Regions from separate parts of the Salinivibrio proteolyticus genome, predicted to be linked through region 2. Evidence: predicted binding sites of a transcription regulator. Region 2 holds the regulator's gene; the other holds the start of a gene.

Region 1 (14,774 bases), 650 kb from region 2:
AGTCAGTGCTAACTCACCACCTTTAGAACGACCACTGGGTGCCGAGGGTAATGGTACGACCCGGATCCGGCATGCTCACCACCGAGCCTGGTTGAATAGTGTAACGGTCCGTCAGGTTATTCACCGTCATAAAGACACTGACATCCGGCGTGATGTCATAGTGACTATAAATATCGACCAAGTATTCTGATGCAATAGCCACCACCGGGCTTGCGGCACCGGTGCCTTTTAGCCAATCCGCGGGGTTCGACTTGCCGCTGTGATAACGCACTGTTGTACCGATATCGAGCCGATCATCCAACCATTTATGGCCAACATTTAGGTGCCATTTGCGCTCAGGTGGAATACGAGTCGGTGTGGTGCCCCACGCAAAGCCTAAGCTGTTACAGCGCTCCATGCCTGAACGTTCGGCCTGATATTGCGAGCACACCTGCACCCTGTCGTAAAACGTGGCAGAGAAGTGGCTATAAAAGCCTTGATACGCGTAATGCGCTTGCAACTCGATGCCAGACAGCGACAGCTCATCGTAATTGGTAAAGGTAAAGTTACTGCGCCAAGACGGCATTCCCGGCGTGCGATCGAGCACACCTCCAGAAATAAAATCACTGACGTGATTATTAAAGTAGGACACCGTCATGGCGGCACGGCGTGTTTGCGCCAGTCCTCGTTCCTGCAACCAAGATCGGCCGTCTAAGCTCACACCGTACTCTTGGTTAAACGACACTTCAGGATCGAGCGGGTTATACGGGTTGTAGCTAAACACCTCGTTAGAAATGGTGACTTCATATAAGCTCGGTAACCGCGCCGTACGAGAGAGTTTGGCAAACACAGAAGCCGAAGCGTTGATGTCATAATGCAGCTCACCCAATAAGTCCCATTCACCGCGATAGTGCAAAGATTGCTGGGTTTGCTTATCCAGTGATTGCGCTTCATGCCAGTTGACCCCAAGCTTTGCCGTCACCGGCGAGAAGTCAATTTCACTATTGGCAAACACACTCCACTCAGAGCGTTTCCCATGACGAGAGGTCGGCTCTTTAGAATAAAATCTATCTGTATCGCCAATTGGCGCTAAGGTTTCTTTGGTGTAAGACACACCATAATCCACACTCACCGGCACACTTGACCATTCACTGCGGTTAGCGATGCTCGCGCCATGACGGTCGTTTTGATACTCATGCAGATACTGCTCTGCGTTACTACCTTTCGCCCAGAGCCCGTTGTATTGGTTCAGCTTGGCGGACGTGTGCCATGCATTCGCATGCAGATTCAGCCAGCTTTGTGACGGCGAGGTATACCGGTAGTTTGCGCTATAAGCATCCACATCCGCCGTCCCCAATCCCCATTGGGGCATAACGGTGCCTTCTTCCCGCTCATCGGTATACCAGTAGGCCATCAGCACCTCGCCCGCCTCTTGGCGGTGGTGACGATAGCTAATATCTGCCTGATGACCATTGCCGAATTCTTTGTCTAGTTTGGCGAGCCAAGAATCACTCTCAAAACTGGTATTACCCACCTCTTGGCCTGCACCAATCACGGGCTCTTCGTAGCGTTCAATACCCTTTTTGCCGGCAAAGTGGTTGCCTTTTTTGCGATGGCTAAATGCCAGCACACCACCAAGCCCATCACTCTGATAACCCAGCCCTATCATTGCGGACCCGTTATCAAATCCTTGATGATCACTGCGGTCGGCCAAGCGATAACGCAATTGCTCCGTAGCATCGCCACTCACTCGCGGCGAACGGGCGTTATTGTGGGCACGTAACTTCACAACCGCACCAAAGCCCTCGCCATCGCGAACAATGTCTGTCGCATTGAGTGTGGTAGCGGTAATGGTGCCACCAATCGCACCGCTGGCATAAGGCGACCGCCCAATTGTGGCGCCTTTGTCTACCGACAGCGACGACAATAAGTCGGTATCAATATAGGTACGATCACTCACCCCCTGATAACCACGCGAGGTATGCGTCGACTGCAAACTGCCATCAATCAGCATCGCAACCCGCCCATGCCCCTGCAAACCACGGATTCCGGGATCAATCGCACCGGCTTCGTTGTGCATGTTATTGAGCTGAATACTGGTGTTACCCGAAAAGACATCCGCGTTACTGATCCCGCGAACCTTATCCAAATCGTCGCGCATCATCAGCGCATCGGAAAAGCGATCGGCATTGACCACCACGGTATCGATCGGCGCATCGTTTTCAGGCGCATCCTCTGCCGGTGCGGCAAGCGCGAGAGAAGGAAAAGCAAAAAAGGTAAGAATAAAAGAGGCGATTGGCTTTAACTGCATTGAACATTCCCCGTCAATAAAAAGCGACGGAGATGATAATGCAAATGGTTATCGTTTGCTAATCTTATTTAACGCAGATAATAAAGTAATAAAATGCTCAACAACACCATGAAAGCACTTATCCCAACGCCAGCCAAAATCCGACCCCGATCATCAGGGTGCCGGCGATTCGGTTCAGTAATTGCACATTGCCCTTTTGCTGCAAAAACTGACGCAAGGTACGCCCACCGCTGGCATACAGCATAAGACAACTGAATTCCGTGCAAAGAATGATCAACACCAGCACGCTCAACTGGCTGGGTAGTGACATTGCAGGGTTAATAAACGGTGGCAACAGCGAGATCATAAACGCCCAACCTTTCGGGTTGGCAATGGCGGTCACAAAGCCTTGCGCGGCCAACGACAATGCCGAGGCTTCATTGGGGCTATCGTTATCCTCATTTGGGATCGCCATCTTGCCGCGAGAGCGCCACATTTGTACGCCTAAATACGCCAAGTACACACCACCGACATATTTAAACACCTGAAATACGGTGGGATAGTTCAGCATCACCGTCGCCACACCAATGACAGAGGCTATCGCGACCAGCCCCACGCCGATAAGCTCGCCCCACATCATATGTAAGCTACGCTTAACGCCTATTGTCATGCCAAGGGTCATCGATAATGTCATGCACATGCCGGGCGTAACCGACACAAAAAAGAAGGTGGGAATAAATAGCGTCAGCATGGTGGTATCAATCAACAGGGGAGACATAAAAACAACAGTCTTAACAGTTAGGTACGGAGGCTATCAGTTAACGCGCTTTGCCTGCAGAGATCAAGCCCTTCGCTCAATTTATAACCGGACGGTTAGACTTATTGCCATTTGGACGTCTAGAAGTAAAAATATCCATTGACTTGTTTTTAACGAAACCATAGCATCAATAACCAGAGAGACCCGACAGCCAAGGTGCAAGGCGCTGGACAGCTGCGAGATGTCATAAGATTTATCGCTAAGGACATGTGATGATTGAGATAAAACAACTCAACAAGGTATTCGAACTCGGGGAGCGCCGAATTCATGCCCTTAAAGACATCAATTTATTTATTCCGAAAGGAAAAGTGTTTGGTGTGATTGGCGCCTCTGGCGCGGGCAAAAGCACGCTGATCCGGATGGTTAACCTGCTTGAGCGCCCAACCAGCGGCTCAGTGACCGTGGGCGGCGTCAACCTTACTGCGTTACCCAACCGTGAGTTAACCCAAGCGCGCCGTAAAATCGGCATGATCTTCCAACACTTTAACCTGCTGTCGTCGCGCACCGTGTTCGACAATATCGCCCTGCCGCTGGAGCTCAGTGGTACTCGCCGCGATGAAATTGAAACGCGCGTCAGCGAGTTGCTGGATTTGGTCGGCTTGGCCGATAAGCGTGATGTGTATCCCGCCAGCCTCAGTGGTGGACAAAAGCAGCGTGTTGCTATCGCTCGCGCGCTGGCGCCAAGCCCAAATGTATTGCTCTGTGATGAAGCCACCAGCGCACTGGATCCAGCGACGACACAATCGATTTTGTCACTGCTACAAACCATTAATGAAAAGCTCAACCTCACCATTTTGCTGATCACCCACGAAATGGATGTGGTGAAGCGCATTTGTCACGACGTGGCGATTATTGGTGATGGCGAACTGGTTGAGTCTGGCCCCGTAGGCGATATTTTTGCTCATCCTAAATCCGAGTTAGCGAAAAACTTTATTCGCTCCACCTTGGATTTGTCGGTGCCACACGATTACGCCCAACGCTTACAAAAAGACTACTTTAAAGGCAGCTATCCGCTGGTGCGTCTAGAATTTACAGGCGCCACCGTCGACGAGCCACTGATCAGCCAGATGTCGCGCTTATTTAATATTGATATCAGCATCTTAAGTTCTGACATTGATTACGCCGGCGGCGTGAAATTTGGTCTACTCTTGGCGGAGATTATGGGCCCGAAGAGTGCTGTTGATGATGCGATTCACTACCTAAACAAACACCATGTCGCCACGGAGGTACTTGGCTATGTCGATTGATGCGTTAACCCAATGGATTGGACAAAACCAAGCACTGATTGAACTGCTGGCCGATGCCACCGGCCAAACCATTTACATGGTGTTGGTCTCCGGGCTGCTTGGCTTTGTATTCGGGATCCCACTTGGCGTGCTGTTGCACATCACCAAAAAAGGCGGACTGAAAGCACAGCCACGGGTTAATCAAATTTTGGGCGCCGTCGTGAACATCGGCCGTTCCATTCCGTTTATTATTTTGTTGGTGGCTATCATCCCATTCACTCGCTTTGTGGTGGGCACCTCCATCGGCACCGCGGCAGCCATTGTGCCGCTTACGGTCGGCGCGATTCCATTTATTGCGCGTTTGGTAGAGGGTGCGCTTTTAGAGCTGCCCGCAGGGTTGGAAGAAGCCGCAAAAGCGATGGGCGCAACCCCAACGCAAATTATTTACAAAGTGCTGCTGCCCGAAGCGCTACCGGGGATCATCAATGGTGCCACCATCACCTTAGTCACCTTGGTGAGCTATTCCGCCATGGCGGGTGCCGTCGGCGGTGGCGGCCTCGGGGATGTGGGCATTCGCTACGGTTATCAGCGCTTTGATACCACCGTCATGCTGATCACGGTTGTGATGCTGGTCGTGCTGGTACAAGCGATTCAATCATGCGGAGATTACTTAGTGCGTCGCACAAATCACCGCTAAACACCCAAACACATAAACACAACATTTGTCCCAGCCACTTGGGATGCCACACGGCCACAAGTGGTGCGGGACTACCGTCAAAACGGATACGTTTTTTAAAAGGGAGACAGACAATGAAAACCACGATTAAAACACTGCTTGCCACACTCGGACTGGCCTCAACCCTTGCCCTTACCGGCTGTGGTGAAAAAGAAGCTGCCGTGCAAGACAACAGCAAAATCACCGTTGGCGTCATGGCCGGTGAAGAAGCACAAGTGGCCGAATATGCGGTACAAGAAGCCAAAAAACTCGGCCTTGAAGTGAAGCTCATTACCTTTACCGACTATGTGTCCCCTAACGCCGCCCTCGCCGATGGCTCTGTGGACGTGAATGCCTTCCAGCACAAACCGTACCTCGACGCACAAATCAAAGACCGTGGCTACGAGTTTGCGATTGCAGGCAACACCTTTGTGTATCCGATTGCAGCGTATTCTTACAAGCTAGATAGCGTCGAGGATCTACCAGAAGGCGGTAAAATTGCCGTGCCTAACAACCCATCGAACCTTGGCCGTTCGCTGGTATTGCTTGAGCAGCAAGGCATTATCAAACTTAAGGAAGGCGCCGGCATTAACGCCACCAAACTGGATATCGTTGAGAACCCGAAAAACGTGGAAATCATCGAGCTAGAAACCCCACAACTGCCTCGCTCACTGGAAGACGTGGACATTGCGATCATCAACAACACCTTTGCCGCCGGCGTGGGCCTAACCCCAAGCAAAGACGGCCTGTTTGTTGAAGACAAAGAATCGCCTTACGTAAACCTGATTGTGGCGCGCAAAGATAACGTAGACGCTGAAAACGTGAAAACCTTTATCCAAGCCTACCAAACTGACGCGGTTTATAACGCCGCGATGGAAGTCTTTGACGGCGCGGTGGTGAAAGGCTGGTAAGCCAGTAAGTTCAACACACTGAAATGCTCAAGCCCGCGCTGAAAAGTGCGGGCTTTAACTAAATAAATAAAAGCAGTGATAGGACACAGTAAAGCAGGTCAACCTATAAGCAAAATCATGTTATTTACTGGCCTAAAGCTTTCCCTATTTTTTAATACAATCTATTATTGTTCAATTTTACGATACAAGTAATGATCTTTGATTTTTTCATTAAAAAACTTGCCGTGCGATGTTGAATAATAAAATTGCTCCCAAATGGTATTGGACACGCCTGTATAACGATACCCTCCTCCATAGTTAAAGCGAACATCCAGTAACTCACTAACCTCTGAATATCCAATATGTGAAATTGCCGATGAGCTTGATGGATGCTGTTCAAAAAGAGGGAATGGCACTAAATTACTAGTAATTGAATCTATTTTAGACGCAATAGTAGATGCTTGACCATGAGAGTGAAGATATGAAGCAGCCAACCCGTGCCCAGTTGAATCTAGAAGATTTTCAACAGCATCATAATTCGATGGAACTGAACCAATCCAATCTCTAACTAGTTCCATAATAAGATCATTGTTGTTAGTAAGAACATCCACCATATTAGGATTAATACTGCCGAATTCACCACCAACACTACTCGCCGGACTAGCTATTCCCATCATACCTATCATTGGATATTCACTCATTGCATAACCATTAGGATAGACAAATGATGAACCTATATCACTTACCAATGCATTGCTATAAAAGTTGCCTTGTGAGTGCCCGATAACAATCGTCCTAGCGCAATCATTGAGTAATGTTCCAAGTTTCATCTTAGCATTTTTATATTCCACTTCATTCCTAATATCGTGGTCTGGCAAATAGCTCATAACCTCAATAATAAAAGGAGTAATAATATTAAAATCTTCACTAGATAGTTCTAAAATATAACCACCAAGGATAGCCGTTAGCAAGCGATATTCTTGGGTGTCAGTATCTAAATCCTGGTACTTTTGTCTTGCAACCTCATAGATCTGTCCAAGATGACCTTCATAGTCATTATAAGCGCCTTCTACAGGACCGTTTTTCGAAAATTTAGTCAGATAGCCGTCTTGAAAATCATCAATATCCTTAATATTTGAAATAAATGCAGATGGTGTCGTGTACATACCATTCACATAAAACAACTGTAGCTTATCTATGTTCTTTTCACACCAGCTACCAGCATGAGAATGAAAAGAGATAATCACGAAAACAGTCCAAAAAATCCTTCTCATATCACTTCACCAAATCAGTATTTAAACACGGGCTTTCGGCCACATGAACACTTCTCAAATCGCCTTTAAGCGCTTTAAAGAGCTTGTTTTCTGCTTTTCTTTTTTCCATTGCTCTATCTAAAGTATTAAAATATAGCTTTGATGGCGTTTCAAATTGAGGGTTAATTCTTCTTAGTTCTGAAAAGCATTTATTCAAGGATATTAAGTTAGAGAATTTCTCACTCGCAAAGCCCTGAGTTATTATTATATCTTCATCTAAACTAATTTTTATCAGTGACTTCCACTCTTGGCTGGCAGATATAGCAACTTTAATCAAGTCATCATCAACATAGATCTCACTAATTGCTCGCTCATAGTCATCCCTAACACCATTATGATCTAAATCAATCCCTTCAATGGTATTGTTATCTGGCATTGGCTCTGGTTCTAAATCTAGTTTAACATCAACTAAATGCTGCCAAGATGACGCAGTTTCAGGATATTCATTTTTATTCCACCAACTAGCCAGGTAGTAATCACCATTAATTTCAACGATTTCTCCACCTTTATATACTCTATTACTATCCCAAATTGTTAATTTATCCTTATCAATATAAATCCAACCATCCCAGTTAATATTGTTGGGTAAAGGCTCTATACCCTTAGTCCAGTGAGATGCTATATATTTATGCCCTTTCCACTCTACTAAATCTCCAGATTTATATACCAACTCCGAATTCCAATCATCTACCCCTGCATAAGACGAAGCACTAGCAAAAACAAAAGTCAGCAATCCAATTAACTTTATCCTTTTCATCTTATCCTCAACTTCGCACTAACCAATTATTAGGTCTTTGACTTACCCAGATTTTAAACGACAAAAAGAAAAAATATTCATAGCCATTATAAAACCTCTTTAGACAGGAGGTATACTGCATAAGTAGGAATAAAAACAAAATTTAAATCATTATCTTTTAGAGTGACAAAACCTAAAAATAGAAACATTACATTTATCAGTTGCATATTTTTACGATCAACATATAAATTAACACTCTATAAAAGTGACACATGGACATAAATTAAAAACCCAAGTAGCCATAGAAGTCGCGCTAAGTTACTAATAAATAAATTGATTACGTTCACGTCTAGCGATGCGAGGCAGATCGCTGATGATAGAGTTGAATGCGTTAGGGGTGGCGTTGAGGCTTGGTGGTTCGAAGTCACTGAAGTCATAGTGGCGATAGCGGCGCTGTCGGCAAAAGCTGGATGTCACTCAACTGGACATACTGGGAAATGAGCAAGCCCGCACTAAACAATGCGGGCTTTGGTTGGAGTAACGCGAGAAGGATAAGTCGACAGCATTTTGGCTTGGAAATGGACAAAAACAAGTTGGAAAACATCTCCAACTTATGGCTTCGGTTCAGGCACTAAAGTACTACAGATTACTTCTTCTCATCCATTTCGTATTTCTTGATTGCTTTATGAACCCTTTGGAAACTGTCATCTCCCATTGAAAATGCCTCCTCAAGGTCGAAGTATGAGGGAGCGCTACTATAAGCTCGCCAGCAATTTCTCAAATACTCTCTAAAAATGACTGTTCTTGCATATCTGCTCGCAATTTTTAAGCATGATAAGTCTACTATTAGTGCATTTCTGGAAAGTTCGTCCATTATTGGAGTATCAAAAAGCATAGCATCAAGATATGCAAATTCACCAAGCCACCTCTTAATATGATACGCTCCGATAGTCGTTACCCTAAAACTATCTGGCATATCTCCAATAAGATTACTATCTTCGTCTTCTTCAAACGTAACTCTTAGCGAGGTTTCGATCAGCTTTTTGTTCGTTGCTCTCCTCAATGCGAATTCTACCTGATTTGTCGTAAAGCCAGCGTTTTGACATTCCTCTATTAAAGTTTCGGTCCTACAAAATCCGTCCTTGTCCAAATGCCCACCTTTCGTATCAAGATACGAAATAATAACTGGGACTAAGAAGTGTTCATTTGGGTCTGCATTAGATATATCTAGCACGTTCATTGAAATTGATGTATCTGGACTGTAGTGAGAGTAGTCACCTAAAAGGGCCTGTTTAGAAAACTCATGTACAGGAATTCGATAGTCCCCTTCCTTCTCCATTATATCAATTATCTTTTGTGCCTCTACGTTCGGAGATCCAATGAACCCAGTAACGAATTCTATTACCGCACGGATATTGCCGCCAGTAATATTCGTTAAAAACTCGTTTAGATCTCTGTTATTTTGTAGTGATCGAACTAATGCTTCTAAAAATAAGGCTAAATTCTCAGATCGAACAGAAGGTAAATCGATCGCATGCTCTCCTCTAGCTAATTTAGCTGCGAACCGCAGTCTTTTTTCCACAACTTGGTCTACTCGTGGTGGAGATATGGTAAAGATTTTATGTGGGTAAGCTGTTAACGCACCTGAACGTTTAGACTTATAAAATGTTTGTGGTCGCACAGACAGAAATACAGTAGCTTTCCATTCTTTGGCTAGCTCTTGGGAAATAATAAAAGCTTCCTGTTGAATGTCGAAGTCTCGTTGGTCGGCATTATCAATACAAATTATGACTTGTTTTTTTCTCCCCTTCGCAATATGTTCTATGGAGCGCTTCATATGGTTACTTTTGTTTTCTACGAGGTTAGCCAATTCTTCTATCAGCTTTTCTTGGTATTTTTCTGGGTTTGAATCTTTGTAACTTCCCCATAATCCTTTGGCAAACCTTCGAATTTCACTATCATACACCCCATGAATAAAACTGTTATCGTAGGTGTCAACTTCATATTGTCTTAGTAACTGATGCTCAATCTGATCCAAAATAAATGAGTTTATTTCTGTATTGAGGGAAGCATTTGCACCTAAGTCAATGTAGACATAAATAGCCTTACTAAACTCTTCGTGTGCGCTGTTATGCCTTAAATTCTTTACGAATGATGTTTTTCCTACACCTACATCCCCTATCAGAACTATAGGACGCCTGGACAATGCTTCCGCTACGATATCAGGCGAAAAATTTGAGCCTTTTTTGGATTTTACAGGTTGAACTGATGGTTGATCTTCTGATGCACTAAAGATTGCAGCGTATCTTGCCTCAAGTACATTCTTGCTCAGTAGAGCATATTTATTTAACGCTCCACTTTCGCAGTAACAGTCTTTGTAGAAGTTGCTCTCTAGCTCAGGGTTATCCATTACATCTTGTATGAACAACTCAGAAAGCTGTTTAAGTGAAGCTTGTACTTCACTTGGATACCTAATCCTTGGATAATCGACCAATTGGCTTGAAAGCTTATTTGGAAGTCTTTTATCACCAGTAGTCAGTAATCTAAAAAGTCTATTCTCTTCTATGCCTGCTTTTGATAAACAGTTCCAAGCTTGAGTGAAGTGATGATGCATATGATCAAGTGAAGTAAAAACTAGTGCATCTCCATCCAGAACATCTACACCATCGGTTCGCGAGGCCAAAAATGCTACATATTGGTGACCATTGGTAACTAGCGCCAAGGGAACACCTCGTCTAGCACAATAAGCCTGCACTTGTTCGATAGCTTCTTTAAGAGCTGAACTAGCTTCGAAAAGAGATTGAATCGGAATAGTCAACTGTTTAGATAGACCCGCAGGTATATCAAATGGAATACCTTCTCGTTTAGCTTCTACAACAAGTATTCTTGGTTTTCCCAACTCATAGTCAGTAAAGCCATTTGTTGACTCATATTTTTCAACTTCAATCTCGTCTCGCCAGTTAAAGCAATCTTCCAAAATACTATCTATGATATGAAAACGAGTTTGTGCTTCATTTTTAATATCTGCCTTTCCATACTTCTCAGCTAGCTCAAAAAGGACTTGTCGAGCCTGATGTAGATCGTTCATTCTTCATCCTTAGTAACATGAGGCTATCTCAAATTGATGCACATGAGAAAAGCAACAAATGGCATAATAATTTGATTAGAAAAACTACGTCAAATAAGCTGGCTTAAAAACGTGTACTGAAGACTACTTAACTCACAATGGGGTCACAAATGAGCTAGCCCCTCTCCCTTAAAACCACCTTTACACCTATCCCCCTAATCCTTCCGATTCTGGCTCTCTACTTCTTCAGCAAGCATGCCGTAGATCACGATCAGGTTATAACTGACCATACCGAGGACTTGGCCGTTTTCAATAACGGGGGCGCGGCTGATGCCGAAGCGTTCGAACAAACGGGCGCAGTATTTCACGTTCATATTGGGCGATACGCTGAGCGCGGGTTTGGTCATAATTTCATAAACATTCACCCGTGATGGCGCGCGGTTTTTGGCGAGCACTTTTTTGGCAATGTCGTTCATTAATACAATGCCGAATTCGTCATGCTCATCGCGTTTATTGACGATAATCGCTTTCACTTCTTGTTCGCGTGCAATGCGGATCGCTTCTTCGACCGTGGTGAGCCCATCAATACACACGGCATGGGCATGCATCACATCTCTTACCGTTTTATGTTGTTTCATAACTCATCCTTCACCACTTCGGTTAATTCTCGCATTTGGTGGGCCACGCCCACGGCATCTTCCACATCAATTTGCACCGCGATGCCACTGCCGGAGGTGGCATCAAACTCGCCCACGTCATTAATGGTTTCGAGTATGGCGCGTGATAAGTGCTCTTCCACCAGGAAGATGGCCACGTCTCGCTGCACATCCAGCGTCAGCCCTAAAAAGGTTTTCTTTTTCACCAAGCCTTCGCCACGCGCGTTGTTAATAATGGTCGCGCCGGTAGCGCCGGCTTGTCTGGCGGCATCGAGCACCGCATCGGTTTTGGCATCTTCAATAAACGCCATGATTAATTTGAACCGCATAGGCTCTCCTTACGATGAACGCTGTGCGTGCTTTTTCTGTAAATAGGCTGTGATTTGGGCATAGCCCATCACGGTGATCATCGGAAACAAACTGGCAAACGCAATTAAGCCAAACCCATCGAGCATCGGGTTTCTTCCCGGTACGGTAGAGGCTAGCCCTAACCCCAGCGCCGTTACCAAGGGCACGGTCACGGTTGAGGTGGTTACCCCTCCAGAATCATAGGCCAAGGGCACGATAAACGGCGGGGCAAAATAGGTTTGGATCACCACCACCACATAGCCGGTGATGATGTAGTAATGGAGCGGGTCGCCCACCACAATGCGATAGCATCCCAAGGCAATTCCCATTGCCACGCCAAGCGCCACCGAGGCACGTAAGCCGTTCACTCGAATCGCCCCACCCGACACTTTGGCCGCTTTGATCGCCACCGCGATTAACGAGGGTTCGGCCACCGTGGTGCTAAAACCAATCGCGGCACCAAATAGGTACACCCAGTAATAGGCTTGCCAGTTAATCTCGCCGCCCGCTTTGAGTGCTGCGCCAACAAAATCAGTGGCAGTGAGCTGCTCGGCCATTGAAGCCCCAAGCGGGAATAGCGCCAGCTCCAGCCCCATTAAAAATAGGCTCAAGCCCAAAATGACATAGAAAAATCCAAACAAGATCCGTTTGGGGTTGTTGAGCGCTTTGCGCAGTACGAAGAGTTGAAAGCCGAAGATGATGACGATAATCGGGATCACATCGCGCACGGTGGAGAAAAAGGTGTCGATAAACAGGCGCAGAGCATCCATCACGCCACCACCATGCCGTAAGCCATCACAAAGATCATCGGTGATAGCGAGGCGAACGCAATCAAACCAAAGCCATCCACCATCGGGTTGCGCCCTTTAATCACGGTTGCTAGTCCCACGCCGAGCGCAGTCACCAATGGCACTGTAATCGTAGAGGTGGTTACCCCACCCGAGTCATAGGCAATGCCGATAATGCTGGGCGGTGCCACCATAGTCATCGCCACCACCAGCAAGTAGCCGCCGATAATTAAGCGGTGGATCGGCCAACCTTTCATAATCCGCACTACGCCAAGCACAATCGAAAAGCCGACCGAGAGCGCCACGGTTAGCCGCAGCCCATTGGCGTAGCTGTCTTTGGCTGCCTCTGTGGTGTTTATCATCCCGCCGTTAGCGGCGACATCTGCTGCTTCCGCCGCCACCGCGGTGAGTGCAGGTTCCGCAATCGTGGTGCCAAAGCCTAGTAAGAAGGCAAACGCAATTAACCATCCTAAACTGCCTTTGTGAGCCAGCGAATGCGCCATTGATTCGCCAATCGGGAACAGCCCCATGTCTAAGCCGTACACAAATAAGGTCAGCCCAACGACCACGAGCACTAGCCCAATGGTGATGGATAACCAATTGGGCAATGGCTGGTTAAGGACAACCACTTGAAAGAAACCAATCACTAAAATGATGGGTAAGAGATCGCGAAAACTACCAAGTAGTGATTTGAACAACGCCTGCATGTGGGTGACATGACTCCCTGCGTAACGAACATCGACCTTGAAAAGGCACAGTGTTTATATGCCTATTTATGTTAGCACTCCCAATGTGCGGTGCGAGTGACAAAGCAGAAAACTGCGCGATCAAACCAATTTTCGCTGCCACACGTAACAGGATACAAAGCAACCACTTGCGCTTAGTGGAAAAGCCCCTTAGCGTTAACAGCAGAGATTTCGTCACCCTTTTAGGACTCTAGGCATGAATATTTTAATCACAGGTGGCACGGGCCTGATTGGCAAAGCCTTGGTCGCCAAGCTGCAGCCTCAACATCAACTCACCGTGCTCTCGCGCGACAAAGAAAAGGTGACAAAGATATTCGGGGACTCGGTGGCCGCGATAGAGCGTCTTGACGACCTTCCCCACCTGAATGATTTTGATGCTGTGATTAACCTTGCCGGTGAGCCAATTGCCGATAAGCGTTGGAGCGAGCAGCAAAAAGGGATCATTTGCACCAGCCGTTGGGGGCTAACAGAAAAGCTGGTGGAGAAAATTCATGCCAGCAGCACGCCGCCCCATACTTTTATTAGCGGCTCGGCAGTGGGGTACTACGGCGATCAGCAAGACCATCCGTTCGATGAAACCTTGGTGGTCCAAGCCGATGATTTTGCCCAGCATGTGTGTCATCAGTGGGAAAAAATTGCCTTAAAAGGCGCCTCACAACATACGCGAGTGTGCCTGCTGCGCACCGGTGTGGTGTTAAGCGCCGAAGGCGGCGCGCTAAAACGGATGATGTTGCCCTACCAACTTGGCCTTGGTGGCCCGATTGGTAAAGGCCAGCAATACATGCCGTGGATCCATATTGATGATATGGTTGCAGCAATCATACATTTGCTTGACTCGCCTGCGTTGCAAGGGCCGTTTAACTGCACCGCGCCAGAGCCGGTCACCAATAAACGCTTTAGTCAGGCGCTAGCCAGTGCCTTAAAACGCCCGCACCTTTTCTTTGTGCCTACCGTGGCGATTAAGGCCATGATGGGGGAAGCCTCGCACTTGCTGCTCGATAGCCAGCGCGCCCTGCCCCATGCTCTTGAAGATTCAGGGTTTAAGTTCCAACACCCCAAAGTAGAAGAAGCGATGGCGTCACTGTTTTAATCGCCCATTCGCTTTTCGCCTAAGCATGTTGCTGGTTAGATTTTTCGGGCGTTCTCCACAAAAAAGCGGGTATCAAAAAAATTGATACCCGCTTTTTGCATATAAAAGGCGAA
Region 2 (14,774 bases):
GTGGCATTGATCACCGGCCACATTTGTTTATCCAACAAGCCTGCATCCAGCACAGGTTTGAGCGCTAATTGACTGGCGGTGGGGTAACACCCAGGTACGGCGACCAGCTGCGCTGCAGATAATGCTTCCTGTTGCCACTCCGCCAAGCCATACACGGCTTGCTCAAGCCATGTCGGTGACTGATGCAAAAAGCCGTAATTGGTAGGATAAAAATCAGCTTGATTGACCCGATACGCCCCCGACAAATCAAACACCACGCAACCTTGAGCCAGAAAAACCGGCGCCAATGCATGACTGACCGCGTGCGCGGTGGCTAAAAACACCACATCGGCTTGCTTGGCGACATCCTGTGGCGAGGACAGCGGCATCAGTGGCATATCCACCACGCCACGCAGTTGACCGTGCAACGCGCTCACAGGACGATTAGCGTCTTCACTACCTGCCGAGACATATAAACCGGCCAAGTGCAATTGCGGATGGCGATGGACAAGGGCGACAAGCTCGGCTCCTGTGTAGCCACTGGCACCGACAATAATGGTGTTAAGTGTCATGGGTGTCTCTCTTTATAGGTGTTTAAGGCGTGCTGCGGGGCAGCAGAGTATCGAGGGCGTAGCCGATAGCCACGCAAAGCAGGCTAGCGTCGTCGAGCAGAAAGGGCGTTGTGTTTGGCAGCGAGTGGCATCATGGTCAACTCTCAAAAAAATATTTTTATTCATAAATAGTGAATGATTATTTTTTATCGCATTCCCGTTTAGCCGTCAACCCCAAAAAGCGTAAAAAATCACTTTTAATGTCTATTCATTCATATTAGAGCAATAATTCCATCTAACCATGCAAATAATACTGCTGCTATTCACGAGAAAGTCGCGATACGGCGGGCGCGGAGAAGCCCTCGGGAGGATGGCAAACCTGAAAGCTGAAACTTTTTTTCAGCTTTTGGGGTAGCTCTATGATAAGCATCAAATCCGGCGGCCAGTTTTCGCGCTAATTTGCGGTTAAGTTGACCCGATCGCGCAATATTCGCTAGATTGGTTCTTTACAGTCACAGTAGGATGTAACTTTGTTACAGAATGGATACGCTATGAACGAAAAGTACTCTGCCTTAAAAAGCAATGTCAGTATGCTTGGCCGTCTGCTGGGTAACACCATCCAAGATGCCCATGGTCCAGCACTCCTAGAAAAAGTTGAGGAAATTCGTCAGCTCTCAAAATCGGCTGCCGCTGGCAATCAGGATGATCATGCTAAGCTGAAAACCGTGCTGCAAAACTTGCCGGCTGACCAACTGCTTCCGGTCGCCCGCGCCTTTAGCCAATTTTTGAATCTGACTAATATCGCCGAGCAATATCACACCGTCTCGCGTCAATGCGACGCGCTGGAGTGCAGCCCGGATGCTATCGACGATTTACTCCGCCGTGTCAGCCAAGGTGAGATTAATGCCAATGACGCGCAACAAGCGATCGCCGATTTAAAAATTGAGTTAGTCCTGACCGCTCACCCAACCGAAATCGCACGCCGTACCACCATTCATAACTTGGTGCAGATTAATAAGTGCTTATCGAAATTAGAGCTCAGTGAACATTTGGGGGCGGCAGAGCGTGCCAAAACGGAGAAACGTCTTGAGCAGTTGATTGCACAAGCATGGCACACCGATGTGATTCGCCAAGAGCGACCAACTCCGCTTGACGAAGCCAAGTGGGGCTTCGCGGTGATTGAAAATTCATTATGGCAAGCAGTGCCCGCATTTTTACGCCAATTCGATCAGCAGCTTGAGAGCCACTTAAACATCAACTTGCCCATTGATGCCAAGCCAGTACAAATTTCCTCTTGGATGGGCGGCGATCGCGACGGCAACCCGTATGTCACCAGCGAGGTCACCCGTGAAGTGATGCTGCTTTCACGCTGGAAAGCCGCCGACCTGTATTTGCGTGATGTGCAAGATCTGATCAGCGAACTGTCGATGACTCAGTGTGATGACACCGTGCGCGAGATGGCCGGCGAGGCGCACGAACCGTATCGCGCGATCTTGAAAACGCTGCGCAGTCAGCTCAATCACACATTAAGTTATTTAGATGCCAAGCTGAAAGGCGAACGCACGTCATCACAGGGCATTCTGACCGACACCCAGCAGCTGTGGCAGCCATTACTGGCGTGTTATCAGTCACTCCACCAATGCGGCATGGGCATTATTGCCGACGGCAAGTTGCTTGATTTGCTTCGCTGCGTGCAATGTTTTGGCGTTCACTTAATCAAGCTCGATATTCGCCAAGAAAGCACTCGTCATGCCGATGTGCTCTCAGAAGTGACCCGCTATTTGGGGATGGGCGATTACGCGCAATGGAGCGAGCAAGACAAACAAGCCTTCTTGATCCGTGAATTGTCCTCGAAACGGCCGCTATTACCCCGTGATTGGACCCCGTCGGATGACGTCAAAGAAGTGATCGACACCTGCCGGGTGATTGCCCAGCAGCCGCGTGAAGCGCTGGGTGCCTATGTGATTTCAATGGCGAGGACCGCCTCGGACGTGCTGGCGGTACATTTGATACTCCAAGAAGCCGGCTGCCCATTCCGCATGGATGTGTGCCCGTTATTCGAAACCTTGGACGACCTGAACAACGCGGAATCAGTCATTGGCGAGCTCATGGCGATTGATTGGTACCGTGGCTTTACTCAGAACTTCCAAATGGTGATGATAGGCTATTCGGACTCAGCTAAAGATGCCGGGGTGATGGCAGCCGGTTGGGCGCAATATCGCGCCATGGAAGCGCTGGTCAACTTATGCGATGACCAAGGGGTTGATTTAACTCTCTTCCATGGCCGTGGCGGCACCGTAGGCCGTGGCGGTGCGCCCGCCCATGCCGCCTTGTTGTCACAGCCCCCTCGTAGTTTAAAAGGTGGCCTCCGTGTCACCGAACAAGGCGAGATGATCCGCTTTAAACTGGGGCTGCCCGATGTCGCGGTCAACAGTTTGAACCTCTACACCAGCGCCATTTTGGAAGCTAACCTGCTACCACCACCAGAGCCCAAACAAGAGTGGCGTGCGCTGATGGATACCTTGAGTGACATTTCTTGCCAAGCCTATCGCGATGTGGTTCGCGGCCATGAGCAATTTGTGCCTTACTTCCGCTCCACCACACCAGAGCTTGAGCTCGGTAAGTTACCACTGGGCTCACGCCCTTCTAAGCGCAACCCGCAAGGCGGGGTGGAAAGCTTACGGGCAATTCCTTGGATTTTCGCCTGGAGTCAAAATCGCCTCTTACTTCCGGCTTGGCTAGGGGCTGGACAAGCGATCGATCATGCCATTTCCAAAGGCCATAAAGCCCAGCTAGAAGAAATGTGTCGTGAGTGGCCATTCTTCTCCACCCGGCTTGGCATGCTGGAGATGGTGTTTACCAAAACCAACCTCGATATTGCCAAGTACTATGATCAGCGCTTGGTCGATGAGAGCCTCTGGCCGTTAGGTGAATCCTTGCGTGAGCAATTACGCCAAGATATTCAGGTTGTGCTGGCAGTGGAAAATAGCGACAACCTGATGGAGCAAAACCCATGGGGCGCTGAAGCGATTCGCTTACGTAATATTTATGTTGAGCCGCTCAATATGCTGCAAGCCGAGCTGTTATACCGTACACGGCAATCGGAACAAGGCGATCAGTCACTCGACGATGCCTTGATGATTTCCATTGCGGGGATTGCCGCGGGGCTGCGCAATACCGGTTAATCCTTGATAGTAGAGCCGTACCCTAGGGTGCGGCTTTTTTGTCTTGGCACATGAACGACGCTGAGGAAATTCTGACCACAGACTTTTTTATGCAAAGCCGCAGCTAATGCTTGCTGTTGCATTGATAATATTATTACTATTGAAGGTCGCACTGACGCGACCCAACAACGCAAAGGAATTGCCATGAAAGACGAAACCCTCTCGATTCATCACGGCTACCAGACCGACCCCACCACCAAATCGGTGGCAACGCCCATCTATCAAACCGTCGCTTACGAGTTTGACAATGCGCAACATGGTGCTGACCTGTTTAATCTTGATGTGCCGGGCAATATCTACTCACGGATAATGAACCCGACCAACGACGTGTTGGAGCAACGGGTGGCGGCATTAGAAGGCGGTATTGCGGGACTGTGTGTCAGTGCCGGTGCGGCGGCCATCACCTATGCGATTCAAACCCTCGCCAAAGCCGGTGATAACATCGTCGCCACACCACAGCTTTATGGTGGCACCTATACCTTGTTTGCCCACATGCTCCCCGAGCAAGGCATCGAGGTGCGTTTTGCCGCGAGTGACGACGCCAGTGCGATTGAGGCGCTGATTGATGACAACACCAAAGCAGTCTATTGCGAGTCGATTGGTAACCCGGCCGGCAATATCGCCGATATTGAAGGCTTAGCCAAGGTTGCCCATGCGCATGGGGTCCCTTTGGTGGTCGATAATACCGTGGCCACACCGGTTTTGTGTAAACCGATTGAGCATGGGGCCGATATCGTGGTGCACTCACTCACCAAGTACATTGGCGGTCATGGCACCACCCTTGGCGGTATGATTGTCGATGGCGGCACCTTTGACTGGGTAGCACATCAAGCCCGATTCCCGCAATTCTCACAACCGGAGCCTGCCTATCACGGCGTGGTTTATAGTGAGACGTTTGGCCCAGCCGCATTTATTGCCCGCGCACGTACGGTGCCGCTACGTAACAGTGGCGCGGCACTCTCGCCGATGAACGCTTTTATGTTGATGCAAGGGTTAGAAACCTTGAGCCTGCGTATGGAGCGCCATTGCGAGAACGCCAAAGCCGTGGCCGATTACCTAGCCAATCACCCCGCCGTGGCGTGGGTGAACTATGCCGGCCTTGAAACGCATCCGCATTATTCGCGTGCCCAAACGCTGATCCGCGGTGGATTGCCCGCGTCACTGTGGTCGTTTGGCTTAAAAGGTGGCTTTGATGAGGGTGTGCGCTTTTACGATGCACTGAATTTATTTAAACGTCTGGTGAACATTGGCGATGCCAAGTCGCTCGCGTGTCATCCTGCTTCGACCACTCATCGTCAGTTAAACGAGCAGGAGCAGGCCGCAGCCGGCGTCACACCAGAAATGATCCGTCTTTGTGTCGGCATTGAGCATATTGATGACATCATTGCCGACCTTGAGCAGGCCTTGAGTTTGGCGAAATAACCCAAAGAAGGTTATCGCATTCCGGGCCGACCTATTGTTGTACGACTAATTGTGGATAGAAGAGATGTCACTACCCCATGTAATACTGACGGTGCTAAGCAACTGCGAGTCCACGGGTTACGATATTACCAAGGCGTTTTCCACTAGCATTAGCTATGTATGGAAAGCCAGCCATCAGCAAGTGTATCGCGAGCTTACCAAGCTCGCAGAAAAAGGGGCGGTGAGCTGCCGCTTGGAGCCACAGATGGGTAAGCCCGATCGCAAGGTCTATGCCATTACGCCGATCGGCACTGACATGTTGCAAACTTGGCTACTCAGTGAGCCAAAACTTGCCCCCGAACGGGATGAGTATGTCGCACGTCTGTTGAGCTGTGAAGTGCTCGACCCATCCCCCATGCTAGGTCATGTTAATCAGTTAATTGCCGAATCGCAGCAACTCCTCAACCATTACGCCATGATTGAGCAACGCGAATTTGGTCAAGCCAGCCCGCTTACCAATCAGCAGCGCCTGCTGCGTTTAGCCTTGCGTCGTACCATTCATCAACGCCGCGCTTGGCTGGCTTGGGCACAAGAGGTACGCGACGAATTGACTATGCTGGCGCCTCGCGAACCCTGTTCGGCATAAATTGCAAACCACACAACACGCAACCTCAAAACGCCCCATTGTGGGCGTTTTTTTATGAGACAGCGGCAAGCGGACGCACGCCCAAGGTATGACATAAGGCATAGGTGAGCTCGGCACGATTCAAGGTGTAGAAATGGAAATCTTTCACCCCTTCCCGACTGAGGACACGCACCATGTCGATCGCAATCGAGGCCCCAACCATCTGACGCGTAACAGGATCATCCTCTAGGCCTTGGTATTGTTTGTGCATCCATTGCGGCACGCGCACATTGGTCATCTTGGCAAAGCGCGACGCCTGCTTAAAGTTGGAGACCGGCAAAATCCCCGGCACAATTTCGACATCAATGCCCGTCGCCACACAGCGATCACGAAAGCGCAAATAGCTTTCGACATCGAAGAAAAACTGAGTAATCGCCCGGCTGGCTCCCGCATCCACTTTGCGCTTGAGGTTAATTAAATCCGCTTGGGCGCTTTTCGCTTCTGGGTGCACTTCGGGATAAGCGGCGACCGAAATATCAAAATCATGCTCTTCTTTGAGCAAGCGCACCAAATCAACCGCATACATATCGGGCTTTTTCTCTGGCGAGGGCAAGTCACCACGCAACGCCACAATGTCACGAATGCCGTTTTGCCAATAGTCGCGGGCAATATGACGCAGCTCGTCTTCACTGGCGTCAATGCAGGTCAAATGTGGCGCCGCGGCGATACCCGTTTGTTCATGAATACTTTTCACAATGTCGTGGGTGCGATCGCGCTCGCCTGAATTGGCGCCGTAGGTCACTGACATAAATTTAGGTTTGAGCGCTTTTAAGCGATGCACGGAGTTCCAAAGTGTCTCCTCCATGGTTGGGGTACTCGGCGGAAAAAACTCAAATGAGACGTTAATGTCGCCATTTAGGTCAGCAATGTTCTGATTCAGTGCATCAATGTGGCCCGCGTGCGTGTAGCTCATACCCTCTCCCTGCAACCAATATGGTGTGTGCGATGATGTGTGTTTTGATTTATACTTTTAGACGTCCATATGTCTAAAGATTGGCGTTATCCGGCGAGAATGTCAACGATACATTAATGAAAAAAACTCATAATGTTATGAATCAGGCCGTCGGGATAAGTATGGTGGAAAAGCCGTCGATGCGTGGCAGAAAAAAGGCTGCTCAACGCATCATTGAGCAGCCTAGTCAACGTGGAATACAAATGCGCTAGCTAGTGGAGACGTCCAATCAAACGGTTAAGATCGGATTGAATCGCGCCTGCGGTGACATCACGCCCCGCGCCGGGGCCACGAATGACTAATGGATTTTCGCGATACCATTGGCTCTCAATCGCAAAGACATTGTCACACGGCAGTAGATGCGCCAACGGGTGCTCAATCGGCAGGGTTTCTAAGCTGACTTGCGCTTTACCTTGGCCGTCTAAACGCGCCACATAACGTAGCACCGAGCGGTCGCGTTGTGCTTTCATTAAGCGTTCATGCAGCACCTCATCCATTTGGCTGGCGTTATCTAAAAAACCGTCCAAAGAAAGCGCTTGCAGCGCCTCTGGCACTAACGATTCCACTTTCACTTGTTCAGGCTCTAACGCCATACCGGCCTCACGCGCTAATATCACCAGCTTGCGCACCACATCCGCGCCGGAGAGATCTTCACGCGGATCAGGCTCGGTTAACCCTTGCTGCCAAGCCTGCTCAAGCAACACACTAAACGGAACCTCGCCGCTGAATTGTAAAAATAGCCACGAGAGTGTGCCGGAGAAAATGCCAGATAAGGCTAGGATCTGATCGCCACTTTCCTGTAAATCTTGTACCGCGTAGTTAATGGGTAATCCCGCTCCGACGGTCGCGTTGTAGAGCCAATGTCGTCCAGTTTTGGCAAAGGCCTGCTGAATAGCATGATATTGCTCTGCCGGTGCCGCCCCCGCTTCTTTATTCGCCGAGATCAAATGAAAGCCATGTTCGGCAAGGCGCGGATACAAGTATGCGAGTGATGCACTGGCAGTGACGTCCAGCACAATCACATCGTCATAGGGATGATTGAGCAGACGGGTAAGCCACTCGTCATCAAAATACGGCTCGCTTTTGTCATCGAATCCGTCTAACACACGGCTAGGATCGATACCGGCAAAATCCAACCATTGGTTGCGACTATCCACCACAGAGATCAATGAGACCCCTTTACCATGGCGCTTCTCCAACGCTGTTTTTTGCTCGGCAAAGAGGCTGAGCCAGCGGGTACCAATGTTACCTTTTCCCACTAACACCAAACCGATGCGGCGCTGAGCCTGAAACAGCGCATCGTGCATCCCCGCCACCAAGGCTTGGGTCTGCATTTGACGCAAAATCGCAACCAAGCTAAGCCCAGACGCCGACTCACTCATAAACTCGACAGGGTGTGCTTTCAGCTGTTGGTAAAAGCCGTGGCAATGGACGGGGTTATTGACGACACCGGCCCCCACTGCCGCCACCATGCTAAAGCCCTCACGCAAACGCAATTCCGCAGACAGGCCCGCATCCTGAATCTGTGCCATCACGGTATCGATCACTTCTGCACTGAATGCCAATTGAATGCGATGCTGGTCATCACGGTAATCGACAGCCAGAGGTTGCAGCTTGAGCTGAGTCAGGGTGCGGCTTAGCTCCTGCTTAAACGCCTGAAAGTCGAGGCCGCGTGCGACATCAAACTGCAACAGACAGACATCATCTAGCGCCGTAATGATCTTTGCGCCACGCCCAGAGGCGAGCACACGTTCGATACGGGTTGAGCCACTGTCAGGTGCATGCGTACAGCGTAAGGTAAGATCGGTGGCACTTTGCGCCACCGGCTGTAAGGTGCGGCTATGGAGCACAGGGGCAGCAAGACGTGCCAGCTCAGCCGCCTCATCCAATCGAATCAAAGGTAACAAACAGGCATTATCGACATGACGCGGGTCGGCACTGTACACCCCAGCCACGTCACTCCAAATCGTCACCCGACTCACCCCGGCCAAGGCACCTAAAATGGTTGCCGAGTAGTCGGAGCCATTGCGGCCAAGCAGCACGGTTTCTCCCGCTTGGTTTTGTGCCATAAAGCCCGTGATCACCACTTGGGTGTGGGCATATTGGGATAACTGGTTGTTCAGCAATGGCCAAGACGCTCCCCGATCAACTTCTGGCTGCGCTGCTCGCTCTGCACGTAGACACAGACGTGAGTCCAACATCACAGCGAGTTGCTGGTGCTGGCTGAGCAAGCTCGCCAGTAAGCGGGCCGACCATACCTCGCCAAACCCTTGAATACGCGCCTTATCTGCGTCAGTCAGCGAGCCCTCACCCAAGGTCGCAATCGTGGCGATGTCAGCATACAAGGCATCGACAAGGCGCTGCTTGTCTTCACCATCAATAAGATTTTCAATTAAATCTTGCTGAAAGCCGCGCAAGGTCTGTAGCGTTTCATGGGCGAGGCGACCGTCTTTGTTGAGCTGAGCCAGATAAGCAATTAATTGGTTGGTGGTTTTGCCTGCCGCGGAGACCACAATCAAATCTTGGCGGCCCGCGTGGGCGGTCAATACATCGACAACCCGACGATAGCAGGCGGGTGACGCTAAGCTGCTGCCGCCAAATTTATGAAGTTGTCGTTGTGCTTCAGGGGACGTCTCCGTCGATTGCGCATGCATGACAAGGTCTCTCTTTGTCTAACCAAATATCAGGGTAAAGCAATGAACAGCGCCGTAACGTTGTTCAGGTTACGCGGCCAATGCCGCAAAAGCGTTGGCCAAATCAGCGATGAGATCATCCGCATCTTCCAATCCGATTGAAAAGCGCAGCAAGGTCGGTGCGATACCCGCTTCCGCTTGCGCTGCATCACTCATCGCCCGATGTGTCATGGAGCCTGGGTGTGTGACCAAGCTTTCTACACCGCCTAACGACTCTGCTAAAGCAAATAGCGAAAGGCCTGCGATAAAACGCGCCACCCCGTCACTGTCGGTATCCAATTCCAAGCTCAGCATACTACCAAAGCCTGATTGCTGACGGGCAGCAATTTCGTGACCCGGATGGGTCGTGAGTCCCGGATAATAGAGTTGGCGCACAGCAGGAACCGTTTGCAAATAGGCGAGTACCGCTTGCGTGTTTTGCTGGTGTTGTTTAACCCGTGCGCCTAAGGTACGCAACCCTCGCAATGTCATATAACTGTCAAACGCGTTGCCCGTGGCTCCTATACAGTTGCCCCACCACGCTAAAGTTTCAGCAAGCTCACTGGTTGCTGCAATAACCGCGCCACCGACAATATCAGAATGCCCATTAATAAATTTGGTGGTCGAATGCACCACCATGTCGGCCCCTAGCGCAAGTGGTTGCTGTAAAGCAGGAGATAAAAAAGTGTTGTCGACCACCACCCAAGCACCGACTTGATGCGCTTGTTGGCAAATATCGGCAATATCGACCACGCGCAGCAGGGGGTTAGATGGAGTTTCCACCAGCACCAACGTCGGTGATTCTGCCAAGGCGCTCGCCAAGGCGTCTGGATCGGATTGGTCGACAAATTTAACCTGCCAAATTCCCTGCTTGGATCGGGACTCAAGCAAGCGATACGTGCCACCATAACAGTCATGCGGGGCCACAATTTTGTCACCCGTCTTCAATAGCGATAACACCAAATTAATCGCGGCCATCCCGCAGTTGGTTACCACGGCTCCCGCGCCGCCTTCTAAGTCAGTCAATGCTTGCTCTAGCTGGGCGCGGGTCGGATTACCTCCGCGTGCATAGTCATAGGTGGGCACATCCCCCAACGCGGGAAAGCGATAATTGGTCGAGAGATATAAAGGGGGAACCACCGCATGATGTTGCGTGTCGGTGCCAATGCCAGTTCTTACAGCGATGGTGTCAGTTTTTTTTCGGGTCATGGTTCATCCTTGCGATGTGGTGCGCGAGCCAGCGTTGTTATCCTCACCTTACCCTGCACTTTTTGAGACGTCAACACTTCTAGACGTCTATACAGCTTTGCATGTGGCGGTTAATATAGCTAGAATCTCCGCAGCATCATTCTGGGTATTCAATAATCAAGATAGGTGAGACATGGCGCAGTGGAACGGCGATTACATTAATCCGTATGCCGAGCATGGTAAGAAAAAGGAGCAGGTGAAAAAAATCACCGTTTCTATCCCACTTAAAGTTTTAAAAATTCTCACTGACGAGCGGACACGCCGTCAGGTTAATAACCTGCGTCACGCGACCAACAGTGAGCTGCTGTGTGAAGCATTTTTGCATGCTTATACCGGCCAGCCATTGCCAACCGATGACGATATTCGCAAAGACAAGCCTGACAGCATTCCTGCTGAAGCGCGTCAGATCATGAAAGAACTAGGTATCGAGTTCGACGATAGCGAATACTAAAAAAACCCGCCGATTGGCGGGTTTTTTGTCATCATCGATGCTCGGCACAACCTTTTCAGGTTTTATGAGAGCACGTTTTTCCTAACGCTCACGCATTATGCCTTGTCGAGCATGTTACGCCTTGTCGAGCATATAGTTGTCTGGCATCTCGATACGGGCGACGCCAGTTTCAACCGCTGCAAGTGCCACCGCGCGAGCCACGCGTGGCAATAAGCGTGCATCCATTGGCTTAGGAATAATGTAATCCGGGCCAAAATGCAGCGCATCAACACCTGCCGCGTCCAATACCGATTGTGGGACAGGCTCTTTCGCCAAACCACGGATCGCCTCAACGGCCGCCAGTTTCATTGCATCATTAATTTCACTGGCACGCACATCCAACGCTCCACGGAAAATAAACGGGAAGCAGAGTACGTTGTTGACTTGGTTTGGATAATCCGAGCGCCCTGTTCCCATGATCAAATCATCACGGACTTGATGCGCGACCTCTGGATTAATTTCAGGGTCTGGGTTCGAGCAGGCAAAAACAACCGGCTTATCGGCCATCAGTTTTAGTGCCTCTGGCGAGAGCAAGTCTGGCCCTGACACACCCACAAACAAATCAGCGCCCTCAATCACATCTTCGAGGGTACGTTTGTCGGTATTGTTGGCAAACAATTGCTTGTACTTATTGATGTCGTCACGACGGGTGTGGATCACGCCTTTGCGATCCAGCATGTAGATTTTTTCGCGTTGCGCGCCACATTTGATCAATAGCTCCATGCAGGCAACAGCCGCTGCACCAGCACCAAGGCACACAATGGTGGCTTCACGAATATCTTTACCTTGCAGCTCAAGGGCATTCAGCATACCCGCCGCGGTAACAATCGCGGTACCGTGCTGATCATCGTGAAAAACAGGCACTTCACAACGTTCAATCAGCTGTTTTTCAATTTCAAAGCAATCCGGCGCTTTGATGTCTTCAAGGTTGATGCCCCCAAAGGTATCCGCGATATTCGCAACGGTATCCACGAATTCATCGATAGTACGGTGTTTGACTTCAATGTCGATCGAGTCCAAGCCAGCAAAACGCTTGAACAATAAAGCTTTACCTTCCATGACGGGCTTTGAGGCCATTGGCCCTAAGTTACCCAATCCCAAAATGGCGGTACCGTTTGAGATCACCGCAACCATGTTGCCCTTTGCGGTGTATTGATACACAGCGTCTGGGTTTTGAGCGATTTCACGGACCGGCTCTGCAACGCCTGGGCTGTATGCCAACGCCAGATCCGCCGCCGAGTCAGCAGGCTTGCTCAATTCAACAGAGATTTTTCCGGGAGTAGGGTATGCATGATAATCCAGCGCTTGCTGGCGTTTATCGTCCGACATGTAGTGTTCCTAGTTATTATCGTGAAGGGATGCACCAATATCAGCTGGGAAGACTGCTGATATCAGCAACGCTATACTCAAACCACAGGGTAGATTCGAGCAAGATAAACGATGTTAACGCAGTGGCTAAAGGTCCACCAGTCTAAAACGGCCCCGAACGTTAACCTCCGACCTCTAGACGTTAAAAAGGTGACGACGGGATCAAAAAAGGGGCGCTTTCGCACCCCTTTTTCGCATTCGGCTGTTAGCGGCTTATTTTTTGCTGCTAAGGGCACCGAAACGCTTCTTAAAGCGGTCAACACGACCACCGGTGTCAACGATACGTTGCTTACCAGTGTAGAATGGGTGACATTTGTCACACACGTCTAGGTTGATGTCTTTACCAAGAGTGGTGTTGAACGCGAATTCGTTACCGCAAGAACACTTAGCAGTGACAGCTTTGTACTCTGGATGGATACCAGCTTTCATAGGGATAACCTCATAGTGAAGGCCGTGTCGCTCTCCCGATCCTAAGCCGGGCACCACACGTCGTTAACAAACATTTTCTAAGGCGCGCAATTCTAATCAAGCGACCTCGATTTCGCAACTTTTTTGTGCAGTCGCCCATCACCTTGTATCCAACAACAAGGCTTTGCCTACCTGGGTCAAGCCGTTACACTGAGCGTCTTGTTAGCCGATAAGATGTTGTGATGGAACAGTTTGCACAAGTGGCCTTACCGGTCCCGCTGGCGAAAACTTTTGATTACCGGATTACCGAACACGTCCCTGTGGTGGGAGCACGTGTGAAGGTGCCTTTTGGTCGCCAGCATAAGGTCGGCATTGTCACTGCCATCACCACCACACCTAGTGTTGCCGCCCATCAAGTCAAGGCGATCACTGAGGTATTGGATGACGCGCCACTTTGGACTCCTGCCGTCTATCACCTGTTGCAATGGGCAAGTCGCTTTTATCATCATCCACTTGGCGATGCGATGGGCGCCGTGATGCCGACGCTACTGCGCAAAGGTCGACCCGCAGCGCTCAAGCAGCAAAAATGGTGGCAATTGACCGAAGCCGGACAGAATCAACCGGTGACCGGGCTTACCCGCGCGCCAAAGCAAGCGCGTGTGTTAACCCTGCTCACTCACGGCCCTACCCCGCATGCCGACCTCGTGGAGCAAGACATTACCCCCGCTGTGATTAATACCTTGGTGGACAAAGGCTGGATCGCGCCTTACACCCCACCGCTTGAAGGTAAAGCTTGGGCACGGCATTTTGCCATCAGTGAAGACAAGCCCTCACTGAACCATGAACAAGCCATGGCCGTTGCCACCATCAACGCCAGCGATGGCTTTGCCTGTGTGCTTTTAGAAGGTATTACCGGCTCGGGCAAAACCGAAGTGTATTTAAACGTCTTAGAGCCGGTTTTAGCGCGTGGCGAGCAGGCGTTAATATTGGTGCCCGAAATTGGCCTCACCCCACAGACCATCCGCCGATTCGAACGCCGCTTTAACGTCCCGGTTACCGTGATGCATTCGGGGCTCAATGATACAGAGCGACTTAGCGCATGGCTGGCGGCTCGCGACAATCAAGCCGCAATTGTGATTGGAACACGCTCAGCACTTTTCACCCCGATGGCGAACCTTGGCATCATCATTATTGATGAAGAGCACGATCCCTCATATAAGCAGCAAGACAGCTTTCGCTACCATGCACGCGATCTGGCGGTAATGCGCGGTCATGAAGAAAAGATACCTGTAGTGCTCGGTTCGGCAACACCGTCGTTGGAAACGCTACACAATGCACAAACGGGAAAATACCAATACTTACGCTTAACCCAACGTCCGGGCAATGCAGTCACCGCCCGCCAAGGGGTGCTCGACATCAAAGGCCACCATCTTGAGGCGGGCTTATCGGCGCCCTTAATTGCCGAAATGCGTCAGCATCTTCAGCAGGGAAATCAGGTGATGTTGTTTTTAAACCGCCGTGGTTATGCGCCTGCAATGATGTGTCACGAATGTGGCTGGCTCGCCAGTTGTCAACGCTGTGATGCCTACTACACCCTCCACCAACAGCATCAAGAGTTACGCTGCCACCATTGCGGGCATCAAAAACGCGTGCCGCCCCAATGTGGGGATTGTGGTTCGACACAGCTGATCAGTGTAGGCGTGGGGACCGAGCAACTCGAAGCCCAGCTGGGCGAACTGTTTCCCGACTACAATACAGTCCGTATCGATCGCGACAATACCCGACGCAAAGGCAGC

What was found. Region 2 encodes MetJ, which represses methionine synthesis genes. Its sites were predicted from a motif close to TTAGACNTNTANANGTCTAA; they were not measured.
Region 1: metN (methionine ABC transporter ATP-binding protein MetN) is a predicted target of MetJ. The motif match lies at 3,159-3,178, and genes of this name have one in related genera.

The regions. Positions count from the first base shown of each region.
Region 1 covers NZ_CP114584.1:877,676-892,449, reverse strand. The annotation lists gene N7E60_RS04375 (TonB-dependent receptor plug domain-containing protein) at 23-2,290, opposite strand; gene N7E60_RS04370 (LysE family translocator) at 2,409-3,032, opposite strand; gene metN (methionine ABC transporter ATP-binding protein MetN) at 3,299-4,333, shown strand; gene N7E60_RS04360 (methionine ABC transporter permease) at 4,323-5,009, shown strand; gene metQ (methionine ABC transporter substrate-binding lipoprotein MetQ) at 5,123-5,938, shown strand; gene N7E60_RS04350 (KTSC domain-containing protein) at 6,103-7,164, opposite strand; gene N7E60_RS04345 (carbohydrate-binding protein) at 7,193-7,987, opposite strand; gene N7E60_RS04340 (hypothetical protein) at 8,613-11,054, opposite strand; gene N7E60_RS04335 (CBS domain-containing protein) at 11,249-11,671, opposite strand; gene N7E60_RS04330 (P-II family nitrogen regulator) at 11,668-12,018, opposite strand; gene N7E60_RS04325 (DUF1538 domain-containing protein) at 12,028-12,807, opposite strand; gene N7E60_RS04320 (DUF1538 domain-containing protein) at 12,807-13,532, opposite strand; gene N7E60_RS04315 (TIGR01777 family oxidoreductase) at 13,768-14,661, shown strand.
Region 2 covers NZ_CP114584.1:227,483-242,256, reverse strand. The annotation lists gene argC (N-acetyl-gamma-glutamyl-phosphate reductase) at 1-551, opposite strand, end outside; gene ppc (phosphoenolpyruvate carboxylase) at 1,082-3,715, shown strand; gene N7E60_RS01155 (O-acetylhomoserine aminocarboxypropyltransferase/cysteine synthase family protein) at 3,899-5,176, shown strand; gene N7E60_RS01150 (PadR family transcriptional regulator) at 5,241-5,801, shown strand; gene metF (methylenetetrahydrofolate reductase) at 5,854-6,753, opposite strand; gene N7E60_RS01140 (bifunctional aspartate kinase/homoserine dehydrogenase II) at 7,005-9,446, opposite strand; gene metB (cystathionine gamma-synthase) at 9,516-10,673, opposite strand; gene metJ (met regulon transcriptional regulator MetJ) at 10,846-11,163, shown strand; gene N7E60_RS01125 (malic enzyme-like NAD(P)-binding protein) at 11,278-12,531, opposite strand; gene rpmE (50S ribosomal protein L31) at 12,784-12,999, opposite strand; gene priA (primosomal protein N') at 13,218-14,774, shown strand, end outside.